DNA from 3 places in the Pseudarthrobacter sp. genome. Region 2 is predicted to be linked to each of the others. Evidence: riboswitches for the same ligand, from Rfam matches in the RefSeq annotation. Region 2 holds a riboswitch; each other region holds the start of a gene.
What was found. Region 2 has a riboswitch for cyclic di-AMP ahead of V6M49_RS02555 (C40 family peptidase). Riboswitches for the same ligand answer to the same signal wherever they lie in the genome.
Positions count from the first base shown of each region.

Region 1: it holds a riboswitch for cyclic di-AMP, as region 2 does, so the genes downstream of both, V6M49_RS03775 (C40 family peptidase) here and V6M49_RS02555 (C40 family peptidase) in region 2, are expected to answer to the same signal.
Region 3: it holds a riboswitch for cyclic di-AMP, as region 2 does, so the genes downstream of both, V6M49_RS08935 (hypothetical protein) here and V6M49_RS02555 (C40 family peptidase) in region 2, are expected to answer to the same signal.

Region 1 is NZ_JAKFFD010000038.1:54,743-61,729, forward strand. It holds gene V6M49_RS03765 (cupin domain-containing protein) at 1-286, shown strand, start outside; gene V6M49_RS03770 (lytic transglycosylase domain-containing protein) at 309-1,601, opposite strand; cyclic di-AMP (ydaO/yuaA leader) riboswitch at 1,817-1,985, shown strand; gene V6M49_RS03775 (C40 family peptidase) at 1,989-2,840, shown strand; gene V6M49_RS03780 (protein adenylyltransferase SelO) at 2,910-4,373, opposite strand; gene V6M49_RS03785 (dienelactone hydrolase family protein) at 4,430-5,407, opposite strand; gene V6M49_RS03790 (ribonuclease Z) at 5,482-6,378, opposite strand; partial or broken gene V6M49_RS19880 (hemin transporter) at 6,509-6,768, shown strand; gene V6M49_RS03800 (hypothetical protein) at 6,755-6,987, shown strand, end outside.
Region 2 is NZ_JAKFFD010000028.1:14,166-21,152, forward strand. It holds gene serC (phosphoserine transaminase) at 1-1,026, opposite strand, end outside; gene V6M49_RS02545 (metal-dependent transcriptional regulator) at 1,304-1,999, shown strand; cyclic di-AMP (ydaO/yuaA leader) riboswitch at 2,166-2,384, shown strand; gene V6M49_RS02550 (M23 family metallopeptidase) at 2,388-3,212, shown strand; cyclic di-AMP (ydaO/yuaA leader) riboswitch at 3,361-3,523, shown strand; gene V6M49_RS02555 (C40 family peptidase) at 3,594-4,268, shown strand; gene V6M49_RS02560 (NlpC/P60 family protein) at 4,440-5,186, shown strand; gene V6M49_RS02565 (HNH endonuclease) at 5,423-5,923, shown strand; gene mobA (molybdenum cofactor guanylyltransferase) at 6,016-6,726, shown strand; gene V6M49_RS02575 (DUF6457 domain-containing protein) at 6,723-6,987, shown strand, end outside; gene V6M49_RS02580 (molybdopterin molybdotransferase MoeA) at 6,982-6,987, shown strand, end outside.
Region 3 is NZ_JAKFFD010000113.1:4,555-11,541, forward strand. It holds gene V6M49_RS08905 (DNA glycosylase AlkZ-like family protein) at 1-403, shown strand, start outside; gene tadA (tRNA adenosine(34) deaminase TadA) at 470-976, opposite strand; gene V6M49_RS08915 (phosphatase PAP2 family protein) at 1,100-1,792, shown strand; gene upp (uracil phosphoribosyltransferase) at 1,835-2,470, shown strand; gene V6M49_RS08925 (VOC family protein) at 2,532-2,906, shown strand; gene V6M49_RS08930 (HAD-IA family hydrolase) at 2,964-3,662, shown strand; gene V6M49_RS08935 (hypothetical protein) at 3,724-4,452, opposite strand; cyclic di-AMP (ydaO/yuaA leader) riboswitch at 4,458-4,610, opposite strand; gene V6M49_RS08940 (sensor histidine kinase) at 4,711-6,264, opposite strand; gene V6M49_RS08945 (response regulator transcription factor) at 6,272-6,987, opposite strand, start outside.

The DNA of each region.
Region 1 (6,987 bases), on a different contig from region 2:
CCTCGGCGACTACACCGTTGGCCGGTTCACGTTCAGTCCCGGCTGGCGCTGGTCGGACTGCATCAAGCCGGTGGTCCAGACCGAGTCCTGCCAGAACAACCACGTCGGATACTGCGTTTCCGGGGCACTCAACGTCGAGACCACCAACGGCACCCGGATCAGCATCAGCGCCGGCGACTCCTACACCATTCCGCCCGGACATGACGCCTGGGTGGACGGCGACGAAGCCTTCGTCGGCATTGAATTCCTCAGCGCCGCGGTATTCGCCAAGGCACCGGGAACGTGACGCGGCTGCCGTCCCCCGCAAGTCAGTACCAGTTGTTGGCCACGGAATGGTTCCACGCGCCGCACGGTGACCCGTAGCGGTCAGCGATATAGGACAGGCCCCAATTGACCTGGGTCCGGTAGCTCGTGAGCCAGTCGCTGCCGGCGCTGGCATACTTGCTGGCCGGCAGCGACTGGGCGATCCCGTATGCGCCCGAGTACGGGTTGGTGGCAGTGGTCAGCCAGTTCGACTCCTTGGTCCACAGCGACGCCAGGCACGGAAACTGGTCCTGGCCCCAGCCGTAGGCGCCGAGCTGCCCGGCCGCGTAGTTCTTGGCGCCCGCGGGGTCGTTGACAGCGCCTCCCGGAACGGAAGGCACGACGACGACGGGCGGCGGGACCGGCGTCGGGCTCGGGACCGGAGGCGGGGCGGGCACGCCCGGTACAGCAGGCGGGGCCGGAGCCGGTTTCTGTGCAGCGGCAAGGGCCGCCGCCTTGGCTGCCGCCTCCGCCTGTTGGCGTGCCTGTTCCTGCGCCGCGGCCCGCTTGGCGGCCTGCGCCGTTTCATACGCGGCCAAGGCCACCTGGCCCTGCCGGAACTCCCCCTCCACGGCAGCCGTGGTCCCTTTGAGGGAGGCCAGCTGCGCGGTCAGTTCCAGGCCGTGCTCCTGCTGCTCCGCGATCTGCCGGGACATGGCCTGCTGGGCGGATTGGGCGGCGTCGAGCTTGGTTCTGGCCTCGCCGGACAGGCGCTCGCGCTCGGCCCTGGCCGCCTGCTCCTGATCGGCCAGGGCACGGGAAATGCGTTCGGCGCTTGCAGATTTGTTGACCAGGGCCGCAGTCTTATCGCTGACGATCTGGACGATATTCAGGCCGTGGATGCTGTTGTTCTGCACGGCGTCGAGGGCAACGAAGAAACCCATGTTGGTTCCACCGGTCTTGTACGATTGGGCCGCCAGAGCACCGATTTCCTTCTTGTACTGTCCCAGTTCGGCCGCGGCGCGTGCCGTCTGGGCCGTGAGTGCGTCCACAGTGGAAGTGGCGGCCTGAAGTGCCGCTTCGGCCTTGGCGTACTCCGCGGCGGACGTTACGGCCGCATTGCCCAGCGCCTCTGCTTCAGCCTGGAGTCCGCCCAGCAGCCCGTTGATCCTGGTGACTTCTGCCGCTTTGCCGGCCTCGCTTTTCTTGGCGTTCTGCACGTCTTGCCACGAGGGATACCCGCCGGGCGGCGCGTCGTCGTCGGCATGCGAGGGAAGCAGCGCAGCCGACCCCACCAGGGCGACCGCCAGCAGGCCGGCGAGGGCGGGCAGCCGCATTTTTTGAACAATCCGGGACATAGTTGGTGAGCTTACCGGGCATATACGGATTACGGGGCCTGACCTGCAACATCGTTACCGAGGAGGGAGGGAATCCGAGATGAAGCGCGGGTGGATTTCACGCCTACATTCCGTTACCGGAATGTGACATTGCCGATAACTGGAAGTTATGGTCAAACGGTGGCCCGGCTCAAGCCGGGACATTCCCGCCAGTATGCCGAGCCCTGCCGCTGACCGGGATCCAGTCGCTTTCCAGCTGGCAGGGACGGGGGAACCACGTTTCCACGGCTTTTCGAAGCCTTGGGGTTAAGTCGGTATCGCTCCGTCCCGTGCGGCGGCGCTACCGGCCGGGTATCTCCGACCCGAACCCGACAGCTCACCCCGCAGGCATGGGAGAGGCGATCAACCGTGTCCAAGAATTCCGCTGCCGCACGCCTTCGTGCGGTTCCTGCCCGCTCTACCGTCCTCATTGGCCTGGCCACTGCGGCCAAAACACACCCCCTGACGTTTGGCCGGCCGGCCCTGGTGGCTGTTGCTGCATCCGGCCTGCTGTTCAGCATTGGCGTCCCGGCTCAGGCCGGCGTCCACGGCCCGGACAACTCCGGGACTGCCAACACTCAGGTCCAGACCAGTGCGGCGGCAGCGGCTCCGGCCGCTGTTGCTTCGACTTCCGCTGCAGCAGCCCCCGCCGCGGCCAACGTCCACACAGTCGTTTCGGGTGACACGCTGGGCCAGATTTCCGCCGCCAACGGCGTCCCGCTCAACGACGTCCTTGCCGCCAACGGACTCTCGCTGACCAGCATCATCTACCCCGGCGACCAGATCCTGATCCCTGGTGCCGGCTACACCGCACCGGCTCCCGCAGCGTCTCCCGCGGCGGCGCCGGCCTCCCCCACCAACACCGGCATAAGGCTGGCCTCAACGTCCGCACCGGCGGCCCAGGCTCCGGCCGGCTCGCTCGGCGCGGCCATCCTGGCTTCCGCCAACTCCCAGCTCGGCATCCAGCAGGACTGCACCGCCATGGTGGAGAAGGCGCTGCGCTCGGTGGGTAAAAGCGTGGGTGACCTGGCTCCCGGCCAGTTCTTCCAGTACGGCCCGGTGGTGGGCACACCGGCCGCAGGGGACCTGGTCATCACGGCCGGCCATGTGGGCGTCTACGCCGGCAACGGCCAGGTTGTCAGTGGCGGGGTGGACGGTTACAAAACCGAAGTGCACTCGATCAGCTGGCTCGCCGGAGCGTCCTTCGTCCGCGTAGCGTGATCCGACCATGCTCGACGGCGGCGGGCGGCACCCAGCCCCGCGCCGCCGTCGTCCATCCCTGGTGTTCTCTCAGGTCCCGCAGAAGGTCCGATAGCTCCCGAAGTCTTCAGGGGCGGGGCCGGCGTAGCGTTCCAGCCCGGGGCGCTGCGTGTACGGATCGGCCAGGACGTCCACCAACCGGTTGAATGGGTCCAGGTCGCCGGCGATAGCCGAGTCCAGAGCCTCTTCAACCAGGTGGTTCCTGGGGATGTAGACGGGGTTGACCCGGTCCATCAGGTCCGCGTCCGGCGCCAGGGCCAGCCACCGTGCGGCCCAGGCGTCGAAGGCTTCGGGGTTCGCAAACATGGACCGCGTAGTTTCCGGCGTACCGCGGGCCGCCGAGCCGAGGCCCCGGAAGAAGGAGGTGTAATCCACCTGGCCTTCCTGGAGCAGCGCCAGCACGCCGTCCACCAGGGACGACGCGACGTCGTCGTGCGTGTCCGGGCGCAGCCCAAGCTTGGACTTCATGCCTGCCGACCAGGCAACGCTGTACAGGGCGCGGAAGCCGCCGAGGGATTCAACGGCGAGCGCCACGGCCTGGTCCTGGTCTTCATGGAGCAGGGGCAGGAGTGCTTCAGCGAGCCGGGTGAGGTTCCATTCGGCGATGACCGGCTGGTTGGCGTAGGCGTAGCGCCCGTCCGCGTCGATGGAGCTGTAGACCGCGCCGGGGTTGAACGCGTCCATAAAAGCGCAGGGACCGTAGTCGATGGTCTCGCCGGAGATGGCCATGTTGTCGGTGTTCATCACGCCATGGACGAAGCCCACCAGCATCCATTGCGCCACCAGGGACGCCTGCGCGGCTATGACCGCCTCGAAGAACGCGAGATAGGGCTTGTCGGCAAGCGCCGCGTCCGGGTAGTGGCGGCTGATGGCATGATCCGCCAGACGGCTCAGAAGGTCCGCCTCGCCGTTGACGCGGGCGAACTGGAAGCTGCCGACCCGCAGGTGGCTGCTGGCCACCCGGGTGAGCACGGCCCCGGGCAGCATCGTTTCGCGGCGGACGGGCCGGCCCGTGGCCACCACGGCGAGGGACCTCGTGGTGGGGATGGCCATGGCGTGCATGGCTTCGCTGACGATGTACTCGCGCAGCATGGGACCGACGACGGCGAGACCGTCACCCGCGCGGGCGAACGGTGTCCGGCCGGAGCCCTTGAGGTGGATGTCCCGAAGCTGCCCGTGGATGTCCGTGACCTCCCCCAGCAGGAGGGCCCGCCCGTCGCCGAGCAGGGGTGAGTAGCCGCCGAACTGGTGGCCGGCATAGGCCTGGGCCACGGGTGTGGCACCGTCAGGAATCTGGTTGCCGATGAGCAGCCGCGTCCCCTCGGGCGTCCGCAGCCAGGACGGGTCGAAGCCCAGCTCGGTGGCCAACGGCTCGTTCAGGACCAGCAGCTGCGGGTCAGGTGCTTCCTCCGCCTGCCAGGGAACCGCCAGCTCCCCGAGTTCGCGGGCGAAACGCCCGCCGAAGGTGAGCGTTAGTGGGATTGCGGTGCTCATGCTTCAAGACTACCCGTGGCAGGACAGCCCAGACCGCGGCGGATCAGACGTGCTGCTCAGACGTGCTGTCCGAACCAGGCGAGGGTGTCGTTCCAGGCAGCCGTGGCTTGGGTTTCGTTGTAGCGCTCGCCGGTGTCGTTGTGGAAGGCATGGTCGACGCCGGGGTAGACGGTGATCTGGTGGCGGACCCCGGCAGCCACCAAGGCGTCACGAAGGGCGGGCATCGCGCCGGTGATCCGCTGGTCGCGTTCGGCATACACACCGAACGCCGCAGCCTTGATGGCCGGCACCTTGTTCAGGTCCGGCGCCGGCCCATAGAACGCGGCGGTGGCCTTCAGTCCGGCCAGCTCGGTTGCCGCCTGCCACGTGATGCCGCCGCCGAAACAATACCCGTTCATGGCGATGCGTCCGGAGTCCACGAAGTCCTGGGCCTGAAGGTAGTCAAAGGCGGCGGCGAAGTCAGCAACATGGCGCTGTGCCCCGGCTCGGGTCAGTGCACCCGACACGGCGTCAGAGTCAAGGCTGGCTGTGCCGCCTTCCCTGCTGAGCAGGTCAAGGGCCAGCGCCGCGTACCCGGCTTTGGCAAAGCGGCGGGCAACGTCCTGGATGTGCGGGGTCAGGCCGCGGTTTTCGTGGCAGACCAGCACCGCAGGGCCGGCTGCACCGGATTCGGGCCGGGCGAGGTACCCACTGATCTCGGTTCCGTCGGCCGGGAACCGCACGGTCGCCGTCGTCAGCCCTCCGGCGCCCTCCGGGACGGAGAGCGGGCTCTTGGCCCCCGGCACAGCACCGGCAGAAGCAGTGCCGGGGCCCGCCGTCGACGATGACGGCGTGGGTGTGGGCATGGGGTCGGTGCTGCGTGGGACTTCCTCGGGTGTGCATCCGACGAGCAGCATCGCGCCCGATGCCGCCGCCATGCTTCCCATGATGAATGCGACCCGGCGGGTAAACGTGCGGTGCGTCATTGCGCCGGCGCGGTAGTCGTCGAAGAATTCCTCGATCAGATACCGTTCAAACTTTCCAAGCTGGAGCATGATTGGCCTCCTCGAGTGAGGCTCATATCCTTCTCCGAAGCCGGCCTTCGTGCAAGGGTCAGCGAGTTCCGGCCTCACCGGGGGCTACCGCGCCGATTGGGGAAGGCGATCCGGTCCAGGTCATTGGCTGCCATAACCGTCGAGCTGCCAGCCCGGACCCGGGCCTGCTCCTCGAGCGCAGTAACGTCGTCGCCGTACCGCGAGGAGAAGTGCGTAAGGACCAGCGTGCCGACGGCGGCGCTGGCCGCCAACTCCCCCGCCTGCCCGGCGGTCAGGTGACGGTACTGCTTGGCGAGCTCGCCGTCGTCGGTACTGAACGTTGACTCTGCCACCAGCAGATCCACGCCGTCTGCGAGTTCCTCGGCACCCGCACAGGGCGCCGTGTCCATCACGAACGCGAAGCTCTGGCCCGGCCGGGGAACGCTCACATCGTCCAGGCGGACACCGTCCAGAACTCCGTCACGCTGCAGGCGCCCCACGTCCGAGCCAGAGATCCCGGCCGCGGCGAGCTTGTCCGGCACGAGACTGCGGCCATCAGGTTCCTGCAGCCGGTAGCCGTACGTTTCGATGCGGTGCTTCAGCGGCTGTACCTCCAGGCCGGGCGCGACGGCCCCGGCGCCACCGTGCGGGCAGAGCCTCAGGTCAAGTCCGGGGGTGCTGACGGACACCAGCGCGCGGACCACTTCCTCTCCCGACGCCGGGTAGTGCAGGTGGACTGGATGGGTCACGCCGTCCAAAGCCATCCGGGAAAGCACGCCCGGCAACCCGAAGCAATGGTCGCCGTGCACATGGGTGAGGCAGATGCGCGTGATCTGAGTGGCCGGGATCCCGGCGTGGAGCATCTGGCGCTGCGTTCCTTCGCCGGGATCAAAAAGCAGGCCCTCGCCATCCCACCGCAGCAGGTAGCCGTTATGGTTGCGGGTCCGGGTGGGGACCTGGGAGGCAGTGCCGAGGACGACAAACTCACGCATGGAACTGAGTGTCCCACTGCGGGTTGCCTGCATCCAGCCGCCCCTACTCCAAGCCGTCCCGGACTGCTACATCGGCACGGCCAAGGCGACTGACAGCTGGGTTCAGCCTGTCGCCACGGAAGGACGCACCATGCTCCCTGACACTTCTCGGCCCGTCATCCAGGCAACGCTGCCTGTGGTCGGTGAACATATTGAAGAGATTGCCAAACGGTTCTACAAACACATCTTCGACGCCAGGCCGGACCTGCGCGATGGCCTGTTCAACCGGGGAAAACAGGCTGACGGGCGCCAGCAACAGGCGCTGGCCGGATCAATCGCCGCTTTCGCCACCTAGTGGAAAAACCGGATCAGCTGCCCGATCATCTGTTGTCCAGAGTTGCCCACAAGCACGTCCGTCGTCACTTTCGTTGTGGAACGGACCGACGAACGGGACGTGAAGCCGTCTCTGCCCGGGCAGTACGTGACTCTCAAGATGGCCATGAAGGACGGCGTACACCAGCCACGGCAGTACAGCGTGACGCGGGCCGATGACGGGCAGCACCGGCACTTGCAGGCAGTGAGGAGTGACCTCATCGCCAAAGGGGTTCCGGCCAAAGACATCCAGTACGA
Region 2 (6,987 bases):
CAGCTTGCGGTACGGCTCGGTGTCCACGATCCCGTTGGCGCGGAGCACCTTGGCGATCGCGGCGGCGTCGATCGAGTCGTCGAAGTCGATGGTGGCGATGACGTTGGAACGGTCCTCCGGCTTGGCCACGAACGGGGTGGCGTACTCGGAGGCCTCGGCCCAGGAGTAGATCCGGCCGGCGGAGTCAGCGGTGCGGGCGGACGCGAAGTCCAGGCCGCCGTTGGCGTTCAGCCACTGCACCTGCGCGTCGAGGGTCACCAGGGTGGAGAGCGACGGCGTGTTGTACGTCTGGTTCAGCTTGGAGTTGTCGATGGCGGTCTGGAGGTCCAGGAAATCGGGGATCCAGCGGCCGCTGGCCTTGACCCGGGCGGCGCGTTCCAGCGCGGCGGGGGAGAAGAGCCCCAGCCACAGGCCGCCGTCGGACGCGAAGTTCTTCTGCGGGGCGAAGTAGTAGACATCGGCCTCGGAGACGTCCACGTCCAGGCCGCCGGCTGCGGAGGTGGCGTCCACCAGGACCAGGGAACCGGCGTCGGCGCCCGCGACGCGCTTGACCGGAGCCGCGACACCCGTGGAGGTTTCGTTCTGCGGCCAGGCGTAGACATCCACGCCAGCCTCGGCGGCCGATACCGGGCGCGTGCCGGGCTCGGACTTGATGATGGAGGAGGCGTCCAGGAACGGGGCCTTGTTGGTGGCTGAGGCGAATTTGGAGCCGAACTCGCCGAAGGACAGGTGCTGGGCCTTCTTTTCCACCAGGCCGAAGCTGGCGACGTCCCAGAAAGCGGTGGAGCCGCCGACGCCGAGGACCACTTCGTAGCCTTCGGGGGCGCGGAAGAACTGGCTGAGGCCTTCACGGACGGAGCCCACGAGGTTCTTGACCGGAGCCTGGCGGTGGGAGGTGCCCAGGATGGTCTTGGACGCCGCTGAGAGCGCTTCGAGCTGCTCCGGCCTGACCTTGGAGGGTCCTGCGCCGAACCGTCCATCCTTTGGCAGGAGGTCGGCGGGAATAGTGATGCTGGTTTCGCTCACGGGGGCTCCAATTTCGGCATGGACGTGGCTCACGTCCGGGCGGTGGGGTGGCCGGTAGTCGGCGGTGACTGCATAAGGACCTCCCTTATTCTGCCTGAACCCTCGATTGGGCGGGGAACCGGGGCCGTCATAGTCCGGCCAATGAGACTCTTTGTCTCCGCCCGGGCATTATCCAGACAAATTCAAAATAGGCTAAGCTTTTTAGCGGACCTCGCCGCTGAGCGGGACGCGATACGGTGGGACAACGCAAGGTACTGCGCTCGAGGAGCTGAGCTGGATGACGGATCTGATCGATACTACGGAGATGTATCTTCGGACCATTTTGGAGCTTGAAGAAGAGAACATCGTTGCTCTTCGCGCACGCATCGCCGAACGGCTGCGGCATTCCGGACCCACGGTGTCCCAAACCATCGGCCGGATGGAACGCGACGGACTGGTCGTGGTCTCCGGAGACCGCCACCTGGAGCTCACGGAAGCCGGGCGGAAACGCGCTACGGAAGTGATGCGCAAGCACAGGCTCGCGGAACGGCTCCTGGCGGATGTGATTGGCCTGGACTGGGCCTATGTCCACGATGAAGCGTGCCGCTGGGAGCATGTGATGAGCGAACGCGTAGAGCAGCGCATCTACGAATTGCTCAACCACCCCACCGAGTCTCCGTACGGCAACCCCATCCCCGGGCTGGCCGCCCTGGGCGGGCCGGCGCCCGCGCTCCCAGACGCCGGTGTGATTAATCTCCTGGATGCGATGCAGGGCTACGGGCCAGCGTCGAACGTGACAGTCAGCCGGCTGGCTGAGCCCATCCAGGTGGAACCTGAGCTGCTGGTCCAGTTGGATGAAGGCGGGATCAGGCCCGGTGCCACGGTGTCCCTGGAGCGCGTAGGGGAGTACATTTCGGTGCGCGTTCCGGGAATCGAAGGGGCGCTCGAGCTGCCCCCGGAAGTGGCATCCCACGTCTTCGTTTCCGTCAGCTGACGGGAAGGCGGTCCGCCGTGTGGGGCCGCGCGTGGGGCCGTTCCATAGCGCAGCGACGCAAGGTTCCGCAAAGGTAACGGAATTGTTACTGTCCAAGTTAATCACCTATAGTTGAAACTCAGCGTCGATACAAAAGCGTTACCTGATCCGGAGCCGAGCTCTGCCAGCGGATCAGGTGCATCAGTCACCAACTGGCAGAGGCGGGGGAACCACAACCGGCAGTCGTAAGACTGCCTTGGGGTTAAGTCCGTCAGCAGCAAGCCTCTTCCAGCGAAGGATCCTCACGGGATATCTCTGCGCCAAGTGCTTGTCACGGCGGACCGGGTCTTTGAACTCTCTGACCCGAATCCGACAGCTAACTTCGCAGGCTACCCAGAGAGGAACATTCTTGACCACGCAATACTCCAGGGGCCGCCGTCGCGCGGTGGGTCCCGCCTCGGCGCCCAGAGTGGCCGAGGATTTCAGCGCGGAGAGGCCCCGCGACCCACAGCGGGAAGCCCGCCGCCGCCGGGGACCCTTCCGGCAGATGACGGATTTCGCCGCCGCCAGTGGCCTCGGCCAGAAGGCCGGCATCGCCCTGGCAGCAACAGGCCTGGCTCTCACTGTGACGGTTCCTGTGACCGGCCCCGTGATGGCCACTCCGGCACCCGGCCAGGCTGCATTAGCCGTTTCCGCTGCTCCGCAGCCCGAAGTGACCGCCGAAGCCGCCGCCCAAATTGATTTCAGCCGCTCGTCCGTGGTGACCCAGGGTGATCCCGACGGCAAGCTGAAGCAGCTGTTGAGCGCCCAGTCCGCGGGATCCATTACCCGCGCCGCCTCTGCCGGAAGCCTTGGCTCGCCGCTGGCCCAGCTGGTTACGGCCTCACCCTTCGGGTTCCGGGTCAGTCCCATCACCGGCGGCTCCGGCGACTTCCACCGCGGCCAGGACTACGTGGCACAGTGCGGAACCTCCGTCATGGCCGCTGCCAGCGGCACCGTGACCTTCGTTGGCTGGCACCAGTACGGCGGTGGCAACCGCGTGGTGGTGGATCACGGCAATGGCCTTGAAACCACCTACAACCACCTCTCCTCCGCCAGCGTCAAGGTAGGCCAGACGGTCAGCCGCGGCGACGTGGTTGCCCTCAGCGGCACCACGGGCGCGTCCACGGGCTGCCACCTCCACTTCGAGGTCCAGATCAATGGCGAAGTCGTCGACCCCACCGGCTGGCTCTGACCCAAATGATGGCCAACTCTCGAATCGTAGCAACATGCCGTGACCTGAATGTGACATTGGCTCGGAACTCCTGTAACGTCTAAAGCGCGTCAACTTTTCCGAAGTTGACGTTCTTGAGTGGATTGCCTAGCTCTGCCACCGCTCAAGGTCCGTTCGCATGACATCGTCTGGCAGGGGCGGGGGAACCAATTTTGGTCTTCGATTCTGAAGGCCTTGGGGTTAAGTCGCAAAGCTTCCACTGTGAAGCAGCGCGGCCGGGTGACTCCCATCCGAATCCGACAGCTCACCTCGCAGGCATTGGGAGAGGCTACCTTCGTGTCTTCACGCCATACTTCTGCGCGTCACCGCGCACAACCGGTTCGCACTAACCCCTTGGGCTCCGTGTCCAAGGCCGTCAGTGCCAATGCCGGGACCGTAGGTCGCCAGGCTGCTGTTATCGCAGCTGCATCAGGTCTGATCCTGAGCATGGGGCTTCCGGCCAACGCCGCGGATTCCACCGCCGGCGTTTCCGCCTCTACCGAGTCCGGTTCCGCGCAGACGGCACTTGCCGTCACTGCCGCGCCCACGGCTACCGTTTCCTTCGAACGCCCCGTCATCAAGACGACGCCGGCGCCGAAGGTTGAGAGGGTCCGCGCGCAGTCCACGGCTTCCGAAACCGGGGCTCAGGGTGCTGCCGCAACCGAGGCCGCGGCCTCCAAGCTCGCTGACACTGTCTCCTCTGCTGCTGCTTCGGGTCTGGCAGCACTTGCCTACACCGGTATCGGTCACCCCTACCTCTGGGGCGGCACCACTCCCAACGGCTGGGACTGCTCCGGCTTCACGCAGTGGGTCTACGCCCAGGCCGGCATCAGCATTCCCCGCACCAATGCCTGGACGGCCATGCGGCCCACCGCCACACCGGCTCCCGGTGACCTGGTCATGCAGAATGGCGGCGCCCACGTTGGCATTTACGTCGGCAACGGCATGATGATCAGCGCACTGAACCCGTCACAGGGCACGCTGCTCCACTCCGTGGCATCCACGGGCGGCGGATCCTTCTTCACGCTGGCCCCGTAGTTCCTGCAATCCAGCAGTTCCTGCAGCCCTGTGCTGCCGGAACCGATTCTTCGCTGGAGACTTTTCGCTAAATCCCCGTTCGGGATGTGCCGGCGTACCCCCAAGATGCCGGCGCCTCCAACGCCCTTGGACTGCCTACGCGGTCCTGAGGAAAACGAAAGAGAGAAATTAATGACTACACGTGCAACTGTTGCACGGCACCGCGCCGAGGTCACCAAGACCAACTCGCTGGCTGTCATTGCCAAGGCTGTCGGCGACAACGCCGGCGGCATGGGCCGCCAGGCTGCGGTTATCGCTGCTGCTTCCGGCCTTGTCCTGACCAGTGGTATCGCCGCGAACGCGGCAGACACCGGAGTCCAGCACGAAGGTGCTTCCGCTTCGAACCTTGAGGCTGAGGTTTCCGCTCCGGCCATCATTTCCGCTGCTTCCACCATTGCCATCTCCTACGAGAAGCCGGCCGTGACCACCACGCCCGCTCCGGTTGAGGCTCCCGAGCCGGTTGTTGAAGCTCCGGCTCCGGCCAAGGCCGCGGCAACCATCACGGTAGCGTCGGCCACTCCGGCTGCTCCCTCGGCTCCGGTCGCCGCCAGCGGCAAGGGTGCTGCCATCCTGTCCGCTGCTTACGCACAGCTCGGCGTCAGCCAGGACTGCACCATGCTGGTGACCAACGCCCTGGCCGCCGTGGGCATCAACTACCACGGCTGGCCCGCCGGCTACCTGTCCCTGGGTAAGACCGTGAGCGCCGCCGAGGCCCAGCCCGGCGATCTGATCTACTACGCCGACGGCGGCGCGGGCATGGCCCACATCGCCGTATACGCCGGCAACGGTCAGGCAGTCCACGGCGGTTACAACGGCAACCAGACCGTTGTATTCAGCGCCAATGTTGGCTCAGGACCGGTCTTCATCCGCGTGTCCTAGCAGCAGCTTCAGTGTTCAAAGGACCCCCGCCTCACGGCGGGGGTCCTTTGCTGTCTCCGGCCTGTCGTACCGATCCGGACAGCCGCCCAGGCCCGACACGTGACCCCGGTTACTTCCGGGATTAGCTGATCCCGGGATTCTTTGTTTACTCTTGTGGTGTCGATCCATAGCCCGGATATGCCGGGGGCAGCCGGCCCTCGTGCCCCTGACGGGTGCGGCCACAAAGAGGTACGTGCATGCGCACTCTCGTTCTGAATGCTGGATATGAACCGCTGGCGGTAGTCACCTTCCGCCGGGCGCTGGTGCTTGTGCTCACGGGCAAGGCCAGTGTTATTGCCGAGGGCGATGACCCTGTGGTGGGGCCTCAGGAGATTTTGGGCCGCCCGTCCGTGATTCTCCTGAACCGCTACATCCGCCCCAGATACAACCAGGGCACCGCTGTCAGCCGCCGCGGCGTCCTGCGGCGGGACGGACACCGCTGCGCGTATTGCGGCAAAGGGGCCCACACCATCGACCATGTGCAGCCCAAGTCGCGTGGCGGCGCCGACTCCTGGGAGAACCTGGTGGCCGCGTGCCTCCGCTGCAATAACACCAAGGGCGATCACACCCCGGCTGAAATGGGCTGGAAGCTCAGGTTTGATCCGGAACCGCCGCATGGCACCATCTGGCAGATCAAGGAACTTGAGAAGCCCACGCCGGACTGGGATCCGTTCCTGCTGCCTGAGCGGGCTGCCTGAGCGGGCCGCCTTGTTCCGGGCTGCCTTGTTCCGGTCCGCGCGGTAGTTCCAGCCCGGCGCAGTATTCCTGCCTGCGCGGTTAAGCTGGGAGGGTGGACGCTGACCCCCTCGACTTCGATGCCGTCATCCTCGCCGGCGGCCGTTCGTCGCGGCTCGGTGGCGTGCCCAAGCAGAGTCTGACGTACGACGGCGACTCCCTGCTGCGTCGCTCCGCCGCCGCTGCGAGGGGAGCCCGGGCCGCCGTCGTGGTTGGTCCGGACACCGGGGAGGTGCCGGCCGGCGAAATCCCTGCCGGATTTCTCCGCTGCCGCGAAGAACCCCCCTTTAGCGGTCCCGCGGCTGCTATCGCGGCCGGGCTTGCGGCCCTGTCCGCGGCGGGTGGCAGCCGCCCCGGGCTGACGCTGGTGCTGGCCTGCGACATGCCCAACGTGGGGCAGGCGGTGGCGGCGCTGAAGGCTGCGTTGCGTGCGCGAGGACCCGCTGCCGGAGCGCCCGCGGGCTTGGCACCGGACGGCGTGGTGGCCGTCTCGGAGGATGGCCGCCGTCAGCCGCTGGTCGGTTTTTATAGCACGGTCGCGCTACAACGTTCCGTGGCGGAACTGGAAAGCACCGGACGCTTAATCAACGGTTCGGTGAGGGCACTCCTTGCTAGTCTGGACGTGCAGCTTGTCGCCGTTCCGGCTGGCTCCACGGCAGACGTGGACACCTGGGACGATGCCGCCGCACTTGGAGTGGCCGGTCCGGATCCCCTAGCCGGGTTCCGGGGCAACACTGCCGCAGACGATTTGGGAGGCAGAGCGTGAAAAGCCAGGAAGAGACGCTGGAAGAATGGTGCAGGTCCTTGCTCCAGGCGTATGAACTGGAGGACGTCCAGATCGACGTCAACACCATCCTGTCGCTGGCCGGCGTGGCAGCCCACTCAGTGGTCCGCCCCGCCGCCCCGCTCACCACCTTTATTGCCGGTTTCGCCGCCGGCCTGGCTGCGGGAGCAGGGCAGGCCACCAACGCCGCCGCCATGACCGCTGCCATGGACCGTGCCCGCACCCTGGCTGCTGACTATGACG
Region 3 (6,987 bases), on a different contig from region 2:
CGACGACGTCGGGCGGCTTGCGTTGTTCGAGGCGCCGGCGGAGGAACAGATTCAGCTGCTGGCCGGCACGGATTCATTGGTCCTGCTCCGCAGGAACTCAGGGGAGCTGTTTGCCGAGGAGGACAAGGGAAAGCAGGTCCTGGGGTCCACGTTGGCGTTGCAGGCTGACTTGCCGGACCATCCGATCTTCGACCGCGGCCGGATCATCGGGCTGTGGCAATACGATCCCGGGAAATCACGGATTGCCTATTGGCTCTTTGGCGGGGCCACGCCCGCAGTATCCCGGCGCATCGCCGAGGTAGAGGCCTGGATCCGGGACGAACTGGGGGACTTCCGCTCGTTTAGCCTGGACTCGCCGGCCTCGCGCCAGGACAGGATCGACGCCCTGGATGCCGCAGGCTGAGGGTCGTGCAGGCAGGTGAGAGCGCTACAGCAGGCCCGAGACGAATTGCAGCCCGCCTACGACCCGTTACAGCCGGCTGCGGTGCGCTGCGAAGAAGTCCCTGAGGACCGCACCGCACTCCTCTTCCCGGACGCCGCCGTAGACCTCAACCCAGTGGTTGAGCCGGCGCTCGCGGAGGATATCGAATACCGAGCCCGCCGCTCCGGCCTTCTCATCCCAGGCACCGAAGACCACGCGGGGAATCCTGGCCAGGACCACGGCGCCGGCGCACATGGCGCACGGCTCCAGAGTCACCACGAGCGTGCAGTCGGCCAGCCGCCAGCCGTCCCCGGTGCCGCCGTCGAGTTTGGACAAGGCACGCAACCGGTCCGCCGCCTGCCGGATGGCCACTATCTCTGCGTGGGCAGTGGGGTCTCCCAGCTCTTCCCGCTGGTTCCGTCCGGAACCCAGCACGGCGCCGTCGGGCCCAATCACCACGGCGCCGATCGGCACGTCCTCGGTGGCCAGCGCGCGCCGGGCTTCGTCCAGGGCAAGACCCATCCATTCGAGGTGGTTCTTTTCTGCGGCGACCATGGCTCAATGATAGTTTCGAAGGATATCCAGCCTGCAAAGCATTAACGCCGGGGAGGCATAGTGGACACGTTCAGGGACCGTCTGGGCCAATGGTTCAAACCGTACGCCGCGCTGTGGATCACCATGCTGGTTGGGGGAGCGCTGGTGGTGACCATGGCGCTCCTGGGTGCCGAGGTTTACAACAACGTGGTGGATGAAGAGGGACTGACCGCCCTGGACCTGCCCGCGCTGGAGCTGTCCCAGGGCCTGCGGAACCCCGCACTGGATGCCGGGGTGACGGCTTTCACCAACATCGGCGGAGGCATCGGCATGCCCATCCTTGCAAGCATACTTACGGCCTGGCTCACGTTCCTGAGCCGGACCTGGCGGCCCATCATCCTGGTGGGCGGCGCCGCGGCCGTCTCCACGCTGGCCACCACGGTGGGCAAGCGGCTGGTGGGCCGCACTCGCCCGGACCACGCCGAAGCTGTCCCTCCGTACGAGACTTCGCCGTCGTTCCCCAGCGGCCACACCCTGAATACAACGGTGGTGATCGGTGTGCTGGTGTACGTCATGTGCCTCCAGTTCGAAGTGCTCTGGGCGCGCATCACCGCCATCACCGCCGGCGTGATCTTCATCATCGCCATGGGCCTGAGCAGGGTGTTCCTCGGCCATCACTGGCTGACCGATGTGATGGCCGGCTGGTTCCTCGGCCTGGCCTGGGTGGGCATGGTGATCCTGGCGCACCGGCTGTTCCACCTGCTGCGGAAACGCGAGCACGCGGGCCCGGCACCCACGTTCGAACACCCCGCCCTGCGGGACGATCCGTCGAGCTGATTCCGGGCCGGACGCTGCGCGCGCGGGTGATAGTTTTGACGCATGCGCACTCTCGTTGTGGACCACCCGCTGGTCGCCCATAAGCTCACCGTCCTGCGGGACAAGAACACTCCGTCACCGGTCTTCCGGCAGTTGACGGAAGAGCTGGTGACCCTCCTGGCCTACGAAGCCACCCGTGAGGTCCGCACCCAGCCGGTCACCATCGAGACGCCGGTCAGCACCACAGTGGGCACCGCTTTCACCAAGCCCACGCCTCTGGTGGTTCCCATCCTGCGCGCCGGGCTCGGCATGCTCGAGGGCATGACCAAGCTGGTCCCCACCGCTGAGGTGGGTTTCCTGGGCATGGCCCGCGATGAGGAAACCCTGGACATCATCACGTACGCGGAGCGGCTCCCTGAGGACCTGACGGACCGGCAGATCTTTGTTCTGGATCCGATGCTTGCCACCGGCGGAACCCTGCGCGAAGCCATCAAGTTCCTGTTCAAGCGCGGCGCCTCAGACGTCACGTGCATTTGCCTCCTGGCCGCGCCGGAAGGCCTGGCCAAGCTCGAAGAGGAACTGGCCGAGGCCAACGTGACCATCGTGCTGGCTTCCATTGACGAACGGCTCGACGAGAAGTCCTACATCGTTCCCGGGCTCGGCGACGCCGGCGACCGCCTGTACGGCATCGCCGGCTAGTACGGGCTGCTCCAGAATGTAAGTCTTCCGCTTTCCTGCCGCCGCCGTTAGCCTGTGGCGCATGGACTGGAAACTTGAACTCGTTTTTGTGCCCGTATCCGACGTGGACCGGGCCAAGGATTTCTATGTCAACAAAGTTGGATTCAACCCGGATTTCGACGAGCGGCCCATGGATGGCATTCGTTTCGTCCAGCTGACCCCGCCGGGATCCGCCTGCTCCATTTGTATTGGCGAGGGCCTCAATGACGCCCCTCCGGGCACAGCCCCAAGCCTGCAGATGGTGGTCAGCGACATCCAGGCTGCCCACGACCACCTCAAGGGCAACGGTGTGGAGGTCAGCGACATCGACATCCAGGACTGGGGGCACTTCGTCTACTTCGCGGATCCCGACGGAAACAAGTGGGCGGTGCAGTACATCCCGGGCCGTGACGCCTGAGGGCGGCGCCCGGGTCGCGACGCCTGAGCCGGTAACGCCTAAGGCAAAATAGGCAGCATGAACATCCCCACACCTACCGCCACACGAGCACCTGCCGCCGCACGAACACTGACCTGCCGGGCCGTCCTTTTCGATATGGACGGCACACTGGTGGACTCCACGGCAGTAGTGGAGGAGGTCTGGGGAGAATTCGCGGCCCGGTACGGCCTGGACATCGCCGAAATCCTGCGCACTTCGCACGGCGTCCAGGCTGCCGATACCGTGCGCCGTTTCGCGCCGGCGGGAGCGGACGTCGCGGCCCTCACCGAGGAACTGGGTGCGATGGAACGGGTGCGGACGGCCGGTATCATCGCGTTGCCGGGGGCTGCCGACCTGCTTCGCAGCCTCCCGGCCCAGGCAGTGGCGCTGGTGACTTCAGCGGACAGGACCCTGGCAGACATCCGCATGGACGCTGCCGGGCTGGACATGCCGGCCACGGCCGTGACGGCGGACCTGGTCACACGGGGCAAGCCGCACCCGGAAGGCTATCTGATGGCCGCCGGGCTGCTGGGCGTGAAACCGGATGACGCCGTGGTGTTCGAGGATGCGCCCGCCGGAATCGCGGCAGGCGTTGCTGCGGGTATCCGGACGGTGGCCGTGGGTCCGAATGCGGGCGAATTGCCAGCAGGCGTGCTGCATATCGCGGATTACCGTGCCGTGACGGCCTCCGTGGAAACGGACGCCGCGGGACGGCAGCTCATTTCTTTCCGGCTTTGACTCTTTCCGGCTTTGACGCCGGCGGATCACTTTCGTGATCCGCCGGCGCCGCTCGGTCGGCCTAGTACCAGTTGTGCGACAGGTGGAAGTTCAGCGCCCCGCACGGTGACTGGTAGCGCTCCTGGATGTAGTTCAGGCCCCAGTTGATCTGCGTGCGGTAGTTGGTGATGTAGTCCGCACCGGCGCTAGCCATCTTCTCAGCAGGCAATGACTGGACGATGCCGTACGCGCCGCTGCTGGCGTTGGTGGCCGTGGTGGTCCAGTCGGATTCCTTGGTCCACAGCGTCTGCAGGCACTGCATCTGGTCAGCGGACCAGCCGTACGTCGCCAGCTGGCCAGCAGCGTAGGCCTGCGCTCCTGCGGGGTCGTTGACTGCCACAACAGGCGCGGGCGCAGGTTCCGGGGCCGGAGCCGGAGCGGGCTCCGGGACCGGGGCAGGTGCCGGTTCGGCGGCCTGGGGCGCGACGTTGATCTCGGCCGGCGCAGCTTCCGGGGAGGCCGGGGGCTGGATCTCGGCTGTCTCGAAGCTCAGCTTCGACTGGGCGCTGGCTTGTTCGGCGGCCTGGTCCGCGCTGGCCGCAAGCGACGCAGACTCGGAAGCGTGTGCCGCGGCGCTGACGCCGACCAGCAGGGCGCACGCCGTCGCGAACACCGCGACGCGCTGGCCCACGGAGGGAATCCGCGCGGCCTTGGACAATGGGGACATAGCTGCACCGAAGCGCGTCTGCTTGCGGTGGCTGTGGGACTTTGTGTCGCCCTGCGGGCGCGTTTGTACCTTGAATTCAGACATGATGGATCGCCTCTCACACCTGCGGAGTTAGCTGTCGGGTTCGGATGAGGGCATCCGGCCACACGGCACAATCACGTGTTGGCTTAACCCCAAAGGGCACTTGGTGCCCGGGACGGTGGGTCCCCCGCCTCTGCCTCTGAAAACGGAATCCGGGAAGCGGCAGAGCTTGGCGTCATCCGGATATGCGGCCCAAACGGGAACCACACGTCATCGACGCTACAGGAGCTGGAACCTTAAGTCACATTTTGGTAACGGGAATCACGGCGATGGTGTGTCGCCTTGCTGCGCTCGGGCGTCAGTGGGTTGCGCCAGCGCGCCGGCAGGGAAGAGCAATGCGAACTCCGTCCGTCCGGCCCGTGATGTCACTTCCACGCTCCCGCCATGGGCCTCCATGATCGACTGGACAATGGCCAGGCCCAAGCCACTTGTGCCTTCGGACGCCCCGGCGCCCGAGGCCGGCGCCGTACCCTTGCGCGCCGCGTCTGCGCGGGCAAACCGGGAGAAAACGTGGTCAACGAACTCCGCAGGGATGCCCCCGCCGTCGTCCGTTACCGTCACCGCTGCGCCGCCATTGGCAGACTTCGTGACAGCGGTGACCACGGTGGTTCCCGGCGGCGTGTGCTTGCGCGCATTGGATAGCAGGTTGACAAGCACCTGACGCAGTTGGGATGCATCACCCGTGACGGCGAGCGGCTCGTCAGGCAGTTCAAGGCGCCATTGGTGGTCCGGGGCGATGACCTTCTCGTCACTGACGGTTTCGATCACGAGTTGTGTGAGGTCAACTTCGCTGAGCTTCAGGGGCTGGCCCTCATCGAGCCGGGCGAGCAGGAGCAGATCCTCCACCAGGGTGGTCATGCGTTCGGACTGGCTTTGGACCCGGGCCAGGGATTTCCGGCCGTCCGGCGTGAAGTCCTCGGTCATCCGCATCAGCTCCGTGTACCCGCGGATGGCGGTCAGCGGGGTGCGCAGCTCATGGGAAGCGTCGGCAACGAACTGCCGCACCTTGGTCTCGCTCCGCTGCCGCGCCTCGAGGGCACTGGCGACGTTGTCCAGCATCAGGTTCAGGGCGTGCCCTACGCTGCCCACTTCGGTTCCGGGGTTGGAGTTCGACGGCGGGACGCGCACCGCGAGTGCCACCTCGCCCGCGTCCAGCCGGAGCCGGGCCACCCGGGTTGCCACCTCGGAAAGCTGCTCCAGCGGCTTCATGGTGCGCCGGATCAGCACTGTTCCTGCCAGTCCGATCAGCGCCAGGCCGCCCAAGGAGACAAACACAAAGGTCCACACCAGCGATGCCAGCGTGCTCTCCTTGGCGGCGAGCGGAAGGCCCGTGACAAGGACATCGCCGTAGCCGGTTTGGACGGCCACAATCCGGTAATCCCCGTTGGACAGCGAGCGGTTCACGGGGATGCCGTTCTGCGTCAGCGCCAGCAGGGTCTGCTTGTCCTCGGAGTCGAGGGGTAGGCGTGTGGTGTCCGAGTCCAGGAAACCGCCACTGGGGATCTGGCCGTTCAGGATCCGCGCATTCAGCGTTCCGACACTCTGCCCGCGGGAGTCAAGCGGGTCCGGCCTGCCGTTGAATCCGCCCAGGGGCGGGCGGCCCGGACCGTTCGAGAGTTTGGCGGCCTGGCTCAGCTGTTCATCCAGCTGACCCGTGAGAAAGGAATCCATGGAGGCGTAACTGAACAGCCCCACGGCGCCGCAGATGGCCACCAGCAGGGCCATGGCCAACAGGATCAGGCGCGTGCGCAGATGCCAGGTGTCCGGTTTCAGCCAGCTCCGGGCTGGTGCTGGGGTTGCTCGCGGCGAGGACATGGAGCTGTTACTCAGCCGGTTTGATGACGTAGCCGGCGCCCCGCACGGTATGGATCATGGGCGGGTGCAAGGCATCCACTTTCTTGCGCAGGTAGGAGATGTAGAGCTCCACAATGTTGGCCTGGCCGCCGAAGTCATAGTTCCAGACGCGGTCCAGGATCTGGGCTTTGCTGATGACGCGTTTGGGGTTCTCCATGAGGTACCGGAGCAGCTCGAACTGGGTGGCGGTGAGCTGGAGGGCGTCGCCCGCACGGGTCACTTCGCGGGTGTCGATGTTGAGGACAAGATCGCCCACCACAAGTTCGGCAGTGTCCATCGCGGCAACGCCGGAGCGCTGGACAAGGCGGTGCAGCCGCAGCAGGACCTCTTCCATACTGAACGGCTTGGTCACGTAGTCGTCCCCGCCGGCCGCCAGGCCCACGATCCTGTCCTGGACGGCGTCCTTGGCAGTCAGGAAAAGCGCAGGTACCTCCGGCGCGAAGGCGCGGATCCTGCCCAGCAGCTCAACGCCGTCGAACCCTGGCAGCATCACGTCCAGCACCAGGACGTCCGGGCGGAACTCCTTGGCAAGCTTGACGGCCTCCGGGCCATCCGAAGCCACCGCAACGGACCAGCCGGCCATGCGCAGCCCCATGCTCATGAGCTCGGAAAGGCTGGGTTCGTCGTCAACCACCAGGGCGCGGATGGGGGAGCCGTCCGGGTGGGTCAGTTGTGGAAGGTTGT